One region of the Marinobacter sp. 1_MG-2023 genome, then DNA from elsewhere that is predicted to be linked to it. Evidence: predicted binding sites of a transcription regulator. Region 1 holds the regulator's gene; each other region holds the start of a gene.
What was found. The regulator sigma-54, encoded in region 1, starts transcription at its own class of promoters, with help from an activator protein. The targets are predictions, from matches to a motif close to ANTGGCATNNANNTTGCTNT.
Positions count from the first base shown of each region.

Region 2: glnK (P-II family nitrogen regulator) is a predicted target of sigma-54. The motif match lies at 1,835-1,854, and genes of this name have one in related genera.
Region 3: glnA (glutamate--ammonia ligase) is a predicted target of sigma-54. The motif match lies at 927-946, and genes of this name have one in related genera.
Region 4: flgA (flagellar basal body P-ring formation chaperone FlgA) is a predicted target of sigma-54. The motif match lies at 1,672-1,691, and genes of this name have one in related genera.

Region 1 covers NZ_JAUOST010000001.1:1,248,284-1,251,418, forward strand. Annotated here, with positions in the region: gene ptsN (PTS IIA-like nitrogen regulatory protein PtsN) at 1-341, opposite strand, end outside; gene hpf (ribosome hibernation promoting factor) at 428-736, opposite strand; gene Q4606_RS05720 (RNA polymerase factor sigma-54) at 842-2,383, opposite strand; gene lptB (LPS export ABC transporter ATP-binding protein) at 2,558-3,135, opposite strand, start outside.
Region 2 covers NZ_JAUOST010000003.1:83,501-86,635, reverse strand. Annotated here, with positions in the region: gene Q4606_RS09840 (ammonium transporter) at 50-1,318, opposite strand; gene glnK (P-II family nitrogen regulator) at 1,388-1,726, opposite strand; gene Q4606_RS09830 (accessory factor UbiK family protein) at 2,116-2,370, shown strand; gene Q4606_RS09825 (YifB family Mg chelatase-like AAA ATPase) at 2,453-3,135, shown strand, end outside.
Region 3 covers NZ_JAUOST010000007.1:125,423-128,557, forward strand. Annotated here, with positions in the region: gene typA (translational GTPase TypA) at 1-507, opposite strand, end outside; gene glnA (glutamate--ammonia ligase) at 1,124-2,527, shown strand; gene Q4606_RS15900 (DUF4124 domain-containing protein) at 2,744-3,135, shown strand, end outside.
Region 4 covers NZ_JAUOST010000006.1:140,132-143,266, forward strand. Annotated here, with positions in the region: gene Q4606_RS14880 (protein-glutamate O-methyltransferase CheR) at 1-672, opposite strand, end outside; gene Q4606_RS14885 (chemotaxis protein CheV) at 715-1,644, opposite strand; gene flgA (flagellar basal body P-ring formation chaperone FlgA) at 1,833-2,534, shown strand; gene flgM (flagellar biosynthesis anti-sigma factor FlgM) at 2,752-3,081, shown strand; gene Q4606_RS14900 (flagella synthesis protein FlgN) at 3,089-3,135, shown strand, end outside.

The DNA of each region.
Region 1 (3,135 bases):
GCTTCCTTGGGTACCACCAGTGCAAATACAAGATCCACCGGCTGGTTATCAATCGCATCAAACTCGACGGTTTCGTCCAGCGTCATCAGAACGCCAATAACGTGCTCAAGCCCTTCCAGGCGGCAGTGGGGGATGGCGATCCCCTGGCCGATTCCAGTGCTGCCCAGCCGCTCACGAGCGATCAGATTGTTGAAAATCTGGCTCTCGCTGAGTGAATCATTTTGCTGACGGATCTGCTCGGCAATGAACTCCAGAACCCGCTTTTTACTCGAGGCGGGTACCTTACACAGGGTCAGTTCCGGTGCAAGAATGTTGTCTATTGTCAGGGATGTGTCGCTCATGAATCGACCGCGCTTCCGTTAAAATAAAGCTGCGGCACGTTGTCCGGGCCGCAGCTTGATTAGATTACATGCCTGAAAATGGCCGCCTATCGGGCGGTATTTCCCTGCATCCTGTCCAGGCTTTTCTCTTTGTGCTTGAGGATCTGTCGGTCAAGCTTGTCGACGAGGCCGTCGATAGCCGCATACATATCCTCGTTTTCCGCCTTTGCGTGAATCTCACCACCAACCACGTGGAGCGTAGCATCGGCGATCTGCCGAACCTTATCAACTTCCAGTGTTACCTGGCAGTTACTGATATGGTCGAAGTGCCGCTCCAGCCGTTCAAACTTTTCGGATACATATTCCTTCAAAGCGGGAGTCAGTTCTACGTGATGGCCTGAAATGTTGAGTTGCATAGACGTCTCCTGTTGTCATTCGTTCCGGCTCCTGGAGCCGGACTGAGTGCTGGCGTTTGTGACTGTGCCAGCGAAATCCGTAGTAGTCAGTTAACCGTGTCCGGTTCAAACCAGGCGCTTGCGTTCGTTCGAGGGCGGAATGTGCATGGCTTCGCGATATTTTGCAACTGTGCGCCTCGCCACTTTGATTCCCTGTTCCCCAAGCATGGTCGCAATCTTGCTGTCACTCAACGGCTTTTTAGGTGTTTCGGCCGCAATCAGCTTTTTGATCATGGCGCGAATCGCGGTTGAGGAGCATTCTCCGCCCTCGTCAGTGCTGACGTGGCTGGAAAAAAAGTACTTCAGCTCGAAGATACCCCGAGGGGTATGCATGTACTTCTGCGTCGTTACACGGGAAATGGTGGACTCATGCATTTCCACTACCTGGGCGATATCAGAGAGAATCAGCGGCTTCATCGCCTCCTCTCCATGATCCAGAAAGCCCTGCTGGTACTCAACAATACGTGTGGCTACCTTCAACAGAGTTTCGTTCCGGCTTTGCAGGCTTTTTATGAACCACTTGGCCTCCTGAAGCTGGTCACGAAGATAGGTATTGTCAGCGCTGCTGTCCGCACGCTTTATCAATGAAGCATAGCTGGCATTCACGCGTATGCGCGGTGCAATTTCCGGATTCAGCTCCACGCGCCACCGGCCGTTGTGTTTGCGTACGATGACATCGGGAATGACATAATCCGGTTCTGTGCGATCGATAATGTCACCAGGCCGCGGATTTAGGCTGGTGATCAGCGCGAGCACATCACGCAATTGATCTTCTTTTAGGCGGCTGCGGCGAAGCAACTGGGCATAATCGCGATTGCCCAGCAGATTTATATAATGGGTGATAACCAGACGCGCCTGGGCCAGCCAGGGTGTTTCCGGGGGCAGTTGGTTGAGTTGAATCAACAGGCAATCCTGCAGATCCCGGGCGAAAACCCCCGGCGGATCGAAGTACTGCAGCCGCCGTAAAACGGCTTCCACTTCATCCATTTCAAGAGGGTCTTCATCGCTCTCGTCACTCAGGCCCGCGTAGATCTCATCAAGTGTACTGGTGAGATACCCGCGCTCATCTACCGCATCCATCAAAGCATGAGCAATGGCCTGATCCCGCTCACTCAACGGAGTAAGGTTGAGCTGCCATTCAAGATGGTCCCTGAGGGTTTCGGTCGGAGAGTTCCGGGTTTCGAAATCGTGGTCGTTCTCATCATCGTTCCGCGCGGCCGGGGCGGGAGCGGACTGATAAACATCTTCCCAGGCGGTATCTACGGGAAGATCATCGGGAAGCGCATCCGGTATTTCGTTTTCGGACTGCCAGTCCGGGCCGGTTTCGTTTTCATCCCAGTCAGAAGCGTTAGAGTCACCAGCTACGTCGGCCGAAACTTCCTCCGACGCGGTGTCTTTGTGCTCGCCCTGATCGTTATCGGCTGGGGTCGATTCAGACTGGTCGTCATCTTCCGAGGCTTCCAGCAGGGGATTGGATTCCAGGGCTTGCTGGATTTCCTGCTGAAGATCGAGAGTTGATAACTGCAGAAGCCTGATCGCCTGTTGCAGCTGGGGCGTCATGGTCAGGCTTTGACCCAGCTTTAATTGTAATGAGGCTTTCATAACCATCGCTCAGGATCCGTCACTTATACCCACTCTGAATTTCTTGCATTGACTAAAAAATCTATGTATGCCGGCTACTTGCCGCCACTTTAGATTATCCTAGCAAGTTCTTTGCCGAGTTTACTTGCTCCGGGTCTGCAAAACAATCGAACGGGTGTAACCGAGTGTCGAAAACAAAGCTTACAGGTGAAATTCATTGCCAAGGTACACTTCTTTAACTTGTTGATTGGCCAGAATAGATTCCGAATTTCCAGAGGCAATAATGTGGCCACCTGAAACAATGTAAGCGTTCTCGCAGATATCCAGTGTTTCGCGCACGTTGTGATCGGTGATCAGAACACCTATACCTTTGTCCCGGAGGTGACGAATAATCTGTTTGATATCACTCACGGAGATAGGGTCTACACCTGCAAATGGCTCGTCGAGCAGAATAAAGGCGGGTTCCATCGCCAGAGCGCGGGCGATCTCAACCCGGCGGCGTTCACCCCCGGAGAGCGCCATGCCAAGGCTATCGCGAATATGGGTGATGTGAAATTCTTCCAGCAACTGCTCGAGCTTCTGCAGGCGGTCAGCACGATTGAGGTTTTTGCGGGTTTCCAGAATCGCCATGATGTTATCTCGCACGGAGAGCTTGCGGAACACCGAGGCTTCCTGCGGCAGGTAGCCAATCCCTTTGCGGGCTCGTCCGTGCATGGGTAAGGGCGTAATGTCCTGGCTGTCGATGGTTATGCGGCCATTGTCGGCGTTCACCAGCCCTA
Region 2 (3,135 bases), on a different contig from region 1:
AAAAGGGGCGCCTTTTCAGGCACCCCTTTCTGTTTTTCGTCAAAGGCGATTATTTGCCGCTGACAAACTCCGGGTAGGCTTCCATGCCGCACTCGGACAGGTCCACACCCTCGTACTCTTCCTCTTCGGTGACACGTACACCCATCACTGCTTTGATGATGCCCCAGACCAGCAGGCTGGCAAGGAACACCCAGACAAAGATGGTTACAGCGCCAATCAATTGTCCGCTGAAAGTAGCACCACTGTTAGTGATAGGAACCAGCATCAGCCCGATAAAACCACATACGCCGTGAGCTGAAATGGCGCCTACAGGATCATCGATACGCAGCTTGTCCAGGAAGATGATGCTGAATACAACGGCTATGCCGCCCAGACCGCCCCAGAGGGTTGCGACCAAAGCGCTAGGCGTAGAGGGCTCGGCGGTGATAACTACCAGGCCTGCAATCGCACCGTTGAGGAGCATGGTCAGATCCGCTTTGCCGAAGAGCAAACGGCCGGTTATCAGAGCCGCTATTGCACCGCCGGCAGCGGCTGCGTTGGTATTTAGGAACACCATGGCAACCGAGTTGGCGCTGGCGATATCGCCCAGCTTCAGAACCGAACCGCCGTTAAAGCCGAACCAGCCCATCCAAAGGATAAAGGTACCCAATGCAGCCAGAGGCAGGTTAGCACCGGGGATGGCGCGGATTTCGCCATTGGGGCCATATTTGCCTTTACGGGCTCCGAGCAAGATTACGCCCGCAAGTGCAGCAGCCGCACCGGCCATGTGAACAATGCCTGAACCGGCAAAGTCGCTGAAACCAAGATCGCCGAGGTTGTAGAGCCCAAAGACGTCCTTGCCGCCCCAGGTCCAGGAGCCTTCCAGCGGGTAGATTACACCGGTCATTACGACAGCGAAGGCAAGGAATGCCCAGAGCTTCATGCGCTCAGCGACCGCGCCGGATACGATTGACATGGCAGTAGCCACGAACACGACCTGGAAGAAGAAGTCAGCAGCACCCGAATAGATGGAGCCACCTTCAAAGCCATCTTCACGAGCGGCATAGTCGCCCAGAACCGCAGCCGGGTCTGTGCTTTCTATGCCTGCCAGAAGCAGGGAACCGTCGTACATGATTGCGTAACCACACACCAGATACATGATGGAGGCGACCGCGAATAGAGCGACGTTTTTGGTGAGAATTTCAGTTGTGTTCTTGGCCCTTACAAGCCCTGACTCGAGCATGGCAAAGCCGGCGGCCATCCACATTACCAGGGCGCCGCACACCAAGAAATAAAAGGTATCTATTGCATACTGCAGGTGAAAAATATTGCTTTCCATAGGATGCCCTCCGCACGAGGCACTTCGAATTAGTTTTTTTGCGTTGGCAGTTACGTGGTCAGATCAGAATCAAACCGCTTCTTCGCCTGTTTCGCCAGTCCGGATCCGGATAGCCTGTTGCAGTTCTGTTACAAAGATTTTGCCATCACCGATTTTCCCGGTATTGGCGGCTTTGGTGATGGACTCAATAACCTGGTCCAGCAGGTTGTCACCAATGGCCACTTCCACTTTTACCTTTGGCAGAAAATCCACAACGTATTCCGCGCCACGATAAAGTTCTGTATGACCTTTCTGCCGCCCGAAGCCTTTGACCTCAGTGACGGTTACGCCTTGTACGCCTATCTCGGATAGTGCCTCACGGACATCATCCAGTTTGAAAGGCTTAATGATCGCTGTCACAAGTTTCATTGCTTTCTCCTTGGTAAAACCGTCTCAACGTGAGAGCCCCACGGCCGGTTGTTGAGTTCGGGGTGCTGTCGCTTCGCACGTCACTTGTGCGGAATGCGTACGAGAGCTATAGCACCGGGTATGCCAACGCAAAAAAATTATTTAAAATCAGTGTTCTATGGTGTTAATGCGGTGATCTTCTACCAGCTTGGGCACCAGCTGCTGCACCAATGTGGTGCGTAACGAGATCCCGTGACCCAGGTTGGAGCGGGCTAACGGCTGGCGTGACCAATAGAGTGCTCACCGCACACATTATGGCAGGGCTGGCGGTGTGATACACTCCTGCAAAACGGCTTTGGCGCTGCTCTTTTGGTCGAAACCGGACATTATTCAAATCAGTGAGGTGAAGCGTGAAAGGTCCCCAGGATATTTTCGCCCAATTACAGGGGCAGTTTGGTCAGTTTGTCCCGGATATGGCTCGTGCTGCCCGGGATGATTTTGAAACCCAGGCTCGTGCAACAGTCATGGCTGTTTTGTCTCGCCTGGAGCTGGTAACCCGGGAAGAGTTTGATGGCCAGCAAGCGGTCCTTATGAAAACCCGCGAAAAGGTCGAGGCTCTTGAGAAAAGGGTTGCTGAGCTGGAAAAGTCCCTGAGCGCAGAATAAACCCTGGTAGTTTCCGGCAGGAAGCCGGATAGGTCTGGTAACCAGGGCCCTATAAGATATTGGAAAACCATGGAAGGTTGTTATGCTTGCTGTCGTTCATTCCCGCGCATCCATTGGCGTTTCTGCACCGGAGGTGACCGTCGAGGTGCACCTTTCCGGTGGCTTACCGGCACTCTCTATTGTGGGCATGCCGGAAACCGGTGTACGCGAAAGCCGGGAGCGTGTAAGAAGTGCCCTGCTTAATGCAGGTTTTGAATTTCCCGCCCGCCGAATAACCATCAACCTTGCGCCTGCAGACCTGCCCAAAGAGGGTGGTGGTTTCGATTTGCCGATTGCACTGGGCATTCTTGCTGCCTCCGGACAGATTCCGACAGAAAGTTTATCTTCCTGTGAATTCCTAGGAGAGCTTTCGCTTGATGGTGCGCTCCGACCACTCAAGGGTGTGTTGCCTGCAGTGCTGGCCGCGCGCAAGGAGGGCCGGAGTTTACTTATACCGAATGCTAACGCCGAAGAAGCCGCTCTTGCGAGCCAGGATGATGTACTGGCGGCGGGCCATTTACTGGCAGTCTGTGAGCATCTGTGTGGTCGCGCCCGGCTGGTTCCGGTGCCCGGTACTATGCCTGAGTCGGAGGCTGTGCCAGGTACGCTGGATCTTGTGGATGTGCAGGGGCAACAAGTTCCTCGCAGGGCTCTTGAGGTGGCTGCGGCGGGCGGCCACAATTTGTTGTTTTTCGGCCCGCCAGGCACGGGCAAAAGTATGCTGGC
Region 3 (3,135 bases), on a different contig from region 1:
ATTCAAGGCACTGGCGTAAACAATAGGAAAGTCCAGCTGCTCGTCAGTGGCACCCAGGCTATCAAACAGGTCGAATACCTGATCCACAACCCAATCCGGGCGAGCACCCGGGCGATCGATCTTGTTCACCACAACGATCGGGCGCAGCCCGGCCGCGAATGCCTTCTGGGTTACAAAGCGAGTCTGCGGCATGGGCCCGTCGATGGAATCGACCACCAGAAGCACACAATCGACCATGCTCATTACTCGCTCTACCTCACCACCAAAGTCCGCGTGGCCCGGGGTATCTACGATGTTGATGTCGTAGCCGTTCCACTTCAGTGCGGTATTCTTGGCCAGAATGGTAATGCCACGTTCTTTTTCCTGGTCATTGGAATCCATGACGCGCTCGTTCTCGAGCTCTTTGCGATCCAGCGTACCAGAAAGGCGCAAAAGCTTATCTACGAGGGTGGTCTTACCATGGTCAACGTGGGCGATGATGGCGATATTACGAAGTTTCTCAATCACAAAATTATTCCTGCGGCATGCACTCAATGACCTGAGAGGGTCGTTCACGGGCAACGCCCGCACATGCCATCTCAAATCCGTAAAATGAACTCATCCACCGGAGCCTGGTGGCCCGGCGCCTCACATGTGCCTGGCAGGTCTCTAACCCGGGCACGTGCGGAGAAAATGAAGCGGCGCGCAGTATATCGAAAACTCTTCGCCGTTTATATGAAGAAGAACGCCTATTTCTTAATCAATCTCGCCCAGACAAGGTTGCGCACCAAATCAGAGCAATGTTGCCAATGACGCCCTTTGCACGCCCCATTACAGTGCGGCGCCCCACCATCGCGATATGTAGACCGGCACAACTCGTTTGCACAAACCGTGCTAGCCACCTGTTATAGGACCCAGATGACCACCGACACCGGAAAACAATCAAAACTGGCAAGCACATTGCTTTGATCCCCTCATCAGGTTTTTCGATTATCTGTAAAGCCGAAATGTGAAGGTAACAACCAACAGCTTTTGCTAAGCTGCGCAAACCTGAACAAAAGACCGGAACTCAACTCTAAAAGAGCAATCCGGAGTATGATCACGAATACACCCGCGGTGCGGGGTTACTTATGGAGCAGTCACAATGTCCAAGACAGTTGATTTGATTAAAGAACACGAAGTCAAATGGGTTGATATGCGCTTCACCGACAGCCGGGGTAAAGAGCAGCATGTCACCATCCCTGCAACAGATATCGATGAAGACTTCTTTGCCGAAGGCAAGATGTTTGACGGTTCTTCCATCTCTGGCTGGAAAGGCATTAACGAATCCGACATGATCCTGATGCCGGATGACAGCAGTTCAGTTCTTGATCCGTTCACCGAAGAAAGCACCGTCAACATTACCTGTAACATTGTTGAGCCTTCTACCATGCAAGGCTACGAGCGTGATCCCCGCTCCGTTGCCCGCCGTGCCGAAGAGTACTTGAAGTCCACAGGTATCGCAGATGGCGCTTTGTTTGGCCCCGAGCCCGAGTTCTTCGTTTTCGATTCCGCCAAGTGGAAAACCGATATGCAGGGCTCCATGTATGAGCTCTACTCCGAAGAAGCAGCGTGGGTTTCCGGCGACGATTTCGACCGCAATAACACAGGCCACCGCCCTGGCGTGAAAGGCGGCTACTTCCCGGTACCACCGGTAGATAGCCTGCATGATCTGCGTGGAGCTATGTGCGCGGCCATGGAATCCATGGGTCTGGATATTGAAGTACACCACCACGAAGTAGGCACTGCGGGCCAGTGTGAAATCGGTGTTGGACCCAATACACTGACCAAAAAAGCAGACGAAGTTCAGATTCTGAAGTACTGCGTGCACAACGTGGCTCATGCCTACGGCAAGACCGCCACCTTTATGCCCAAGCCCGTAGTCGGTGACAACGGCTCCGGCATGCACGTACACATGAGCCTGAACAAAGATGGCAAGAACCTGTTTGCAGGTGACAGCTATGCTGGCCTGAGTGAAATGGCTCTATTCTACGTTGGCGGTATCATCAAGCACGCCAAAGCCATCAATGCTTTCACCAACCCGGCCACTAACAGCTATAAGCGCCTGGTTCCCGGGTTCGAAGCGCCGGTCATGCTGGCTTACTCTGCACGCAACCGTTCTGCATCTATCCGCATCCCATATGTCACCAGCCCGAAAGCCCGTCGCGTGGAAGTACGCTTCCCGGATGCAGCAGCTAACCCGTACCTGGCATTCGCAGCCATGATGATGGCCGGCATTGACGGCATCCAGAACAAGATTCACCCGGGCGATGCCATGGACAAGGATCTTTACGACCTGCCCAAAGAGGAAGCTCTCAGCATTCCAAAGGTTGCCGAAACCCTGAAAGAAGCGCTGGACTGCCTGGAAGAAGATCACGAATTTCTGACCCAGGGCGGCGTATTTACCGAAGACATGATTGCAGGGTATATCGACCTGAAGCGTGGCGAAGTTGAACGCATCAACATGACCACCCACCCGGTTGAGTTCGAGCTGTACTATTCTTGCTAAAGCTGCACCAGCAGTTTTTGCTTGAACCGCCTTTGCGGTGAATAGCAGCCCAAAAGCCTCGCTCTCAAAGAGCGGGGCTTTTTTTCGGGCCGCATTTGTGATCTTCCGCACACTGCCGCAGCCCTTAACGATATGTAACCAACATCTCCCTCTACTGCATTGAAAAGGCCCGCCCCGCCATTGATAATCAATGCAAACATTACATAGGTTGTGATTATGAACCGCAAGCTTGGAATCATCGCAGGGCTATCGCTCCTGGTCGCGGGCCCCGCGGCTGCAGAGGTCTACCGTAATGTAGATGCCCAGGGCAATGTAACCTTCTCTGACGAGCCCTCGAAAGGCGCAGAGGCGGTAAAGGTTAAGCCGGTTACTACGATTACGCTCCCCAAGCCCCAAAATGTCCGGGAAACCGACAAACTCCGGGAAGAAGTGGAACGTGAAGGCTCGATCTATGAGAGCGTCTCGTTTTCTTATCCTGAAGACGAACAGGCATTCCACTCCGGCAGTGGAGACGTGCGGTTCGAAATGCGCAGCACGCCAGGACTTGAAGCCGGGCACAAATATGAGGTAACGCTGGATGGCCAGCCAGTTGGCCAGAGCTCTTCCGG
Region 4 (3,135 bases), on a different contig from region 1:
AAAATAGATCAGCACGTTGCGGCACATCACTATGTCGAATTTACCCAGCATATAACGCTCAAGCAGGTTCAGCTCCTTGAACTCAACCATACTTTTGATTTGTGGCCGTATCTGCCAGCTACCACTTGAGGAAGGCGTAAAAAAGTGTTTCTGGCGCTCAGGCGACAGGCCCCGGCCAATGGCGATCATTTCGTATTCACCACGGCGCGCGACTTCGAGTACGCTTTTCGATATGTCCGTTGCGGTGATTTTCACATCACGCAGTTTGCCGGGCTTCTGGCGCCGGAACTCATCGACAATCATACTGGCCGAATACGGCTCTTGCCCTGTAGAACAGGCGGCAGACCAAATCCGCAGGGGTGCAACAGAGGTTCGCGCAGCAAATTCCGGAAACAACTTTTCCTGCAGAATACGAAATGGGTGATTATCCCGGAACCAGAGAGTTTCATTGGTGGTCATCGCATCTATGACCAACTCTTTAAGGCTGGCCCGGCCCGGTTTTTTCAAGCGCTCCAGCAACTCTCCGAGAGAATTTAACCCGTTCTCTTCCAGAATCCGCCGTAACCGGCTTTTCACAAGGTATTGCTTGTTGTCACCCAGCAAAATACCACACGCATCCTGCAGGAACGTTTTGAAGGATTCATATTCCTGTGGCGTAATTTCTACGTTCATTGCATCTCAGTTCTGAATGAATTACCCGACAAATGAGTAGAGTCAGCTCTGGTCAACTATTTCCATGATTCGTTCAGCGAGCTCATCGGGGCTGAATTTTGCCATAAAATCGTCTGCCCCGACCTTCTGCACCATCGCCTTGTTGAAAACACCGCTTAACGAGGTATGAAGCATAATAAACAGCGTGTTGAGTGCGGGATCGCTTTTGATCCGGGTGACCAACGTATAACCATCCATTTCAGGCATTTCCACATCGGAGATTATCAGTGAAAGATGATCCTTTCCTGTCGATCCGTCCGCCGTGATTTCTTTAAGGTATTGAAGTGCCTGTTTACCATCATTCCGGGTGATCACTTCCATACCGATCGCAGTCAGGCATCGCTCAATCTGGCGTCGCGCTACAGAGGAGTCATCAACGACCAGAACCGGCAAATGCCCTGGAATTCGTTCAGCGCTTTTGTTCCGGACTGCTTCAGTAACATCTTCCCGAAGCGGAGAAACCTCTGAAAGAATCTTTTCTACATCAATGATTTCAGCAAGTTTATCATCTATCTTCGTAACTGCAGTAAGGTAGATATCCTTACCCGTCCCCTTGGGCGGAGGAAGAATATCTTCCCAGTTCATGTTCAGGATCCGGTCTACTCCGGTTACCAGAAACCCCTGCGTCTTGCGATTGTACTCAGTAATGATCACGAAACTGCTGGGCAATTCTTCCTGGGGAATCCCTGGCAAACCGATGGCCATACCCAGATCTATAACCGGGATGGTCGCTCCCCGGGTATGGGCCACGCCACGCACAACCGCCCGGCTGTTGGGTATTGATGACAGCTTCGGGCACTGAAGTACTTCTTTGACCTTGAACACGTTGATGCCGTAGATCTGGCGTCCCCGCAATCGAAATAGAAGAAGCTCCAGGCGATTCTGCCCGACCAGCTGCGTACGCTGGTTAACACTGTCCAATACACCTGCCATCGCAGTCTCTCCTTGCCTGCCAAAAGCGTCGGCATGCATTTTGCTGTTCTTAAGAATGAGTTGCCTGGGTGACAGATTAACGTCACCCAAAAACGGATTAATCTGTTTAACGGCCAGAACGCCGCAAGCCTTAGGTATTTGCCGCTAATTTTGCCGTTTAACTGACAGCATAGGACAAACCAGAGCATATGCGCACCACGCTTTTAGTCTCGCTCCTGATTATGTCAGCCCTGACCAACTCTGCACTGGCGCAAACAACTGCAGATGAAATTCGCCTGGCCGCCAAATCGTTTCTTGACGACTTTGCTCGCACCCAGGCTGGAGAGGGCTATCAGGTCACCTTTGAGACGGGCAACATTGACAGCAGAATCAATCTCGCGCCCTGCACAGCACCACTTGCGGTGGAGTTTACCGGTGACCCCTGGAAAAGCGAGCACCCCTCTGTACAAGTGGCTTGCAGTGGCGGACGGCCCTGGCGCATGTTTGTAACAACCACTGTGACGATAAATGGCCCCGCTCTGGTAGCAGCCCGGCCGTTCGGGCGCGGCGAGCGTATAACTCAAGACATGCTTGAAAGCCATTCAGTCGTTGTGAATGCCAGCCGGCGAGGAATCATAACCGACGCCAGCCTTGTACAGGGCATGGTTGTGCGCAGACCTGTCAATAGCGGCTCGGTTCTGACACCGGACCTTCTGGAAGCACCAGACGCCGTTTCGCGGGGCGACCATGTTATTATCACCGCCCGCAGCGGATCCTTTGCGGTTCGCTCCCGGGGCAAAGCCCTGGCAAATGCATCCGTTGGTGAGCAGGTTATGGTGCAAAATCTTGCATCATCGCGAACGATCAGGGGCAACGTCACTGCACCCGGGCACGTCGAAGTCCCAATGTAGTTTTCTCTGCGATCTTTGCCTGGCAGATCTTTTCCGCCGGAAAAAAACTGCCTAAATCGCAGGAAGAACAGTGCCGCAAAGGTGCATTAGAAATGTGACAGAATGTTAACAAAAAGTGTCTATCTGGCCCTAAAGTATGACGGCAGTGTGCCGTTAAGAAGATATAAACCCGAGTCAGCCCACGTGTGTGCGGCTAAACTGTAGAGCAGGTAACGATATGTCAGTTGACTTAAATGGAATTGGCCAAGGCCAGGTCAACATCCAGAGACCAACGGCCGACAAGTCATCCAACAGCCAGAATACCGGGCAAACCACACCGGAGCAGGCCAATAATGCCAAGGCTCAGGGTGCGCGTGGCGAAAACGTTAATTTGAGTAGTCAGGCCAGGAATCTGAAACAGCTTGAACAGAAGCTGGGAGATTACCCCGAGATGGATGACGAGCGGATTGAAGAAATTCGCGCCGCACTGGCGGATGGCACGTACAAAATTGACGCTGAGAAACTGGCCCAGAAAATGCTTGATATGGATAAAAGCATATTCGGGTGAGTAAATCATGGCTGCAATTGATGATCTGAAGAATCTTCTTTCACTGGATATCCA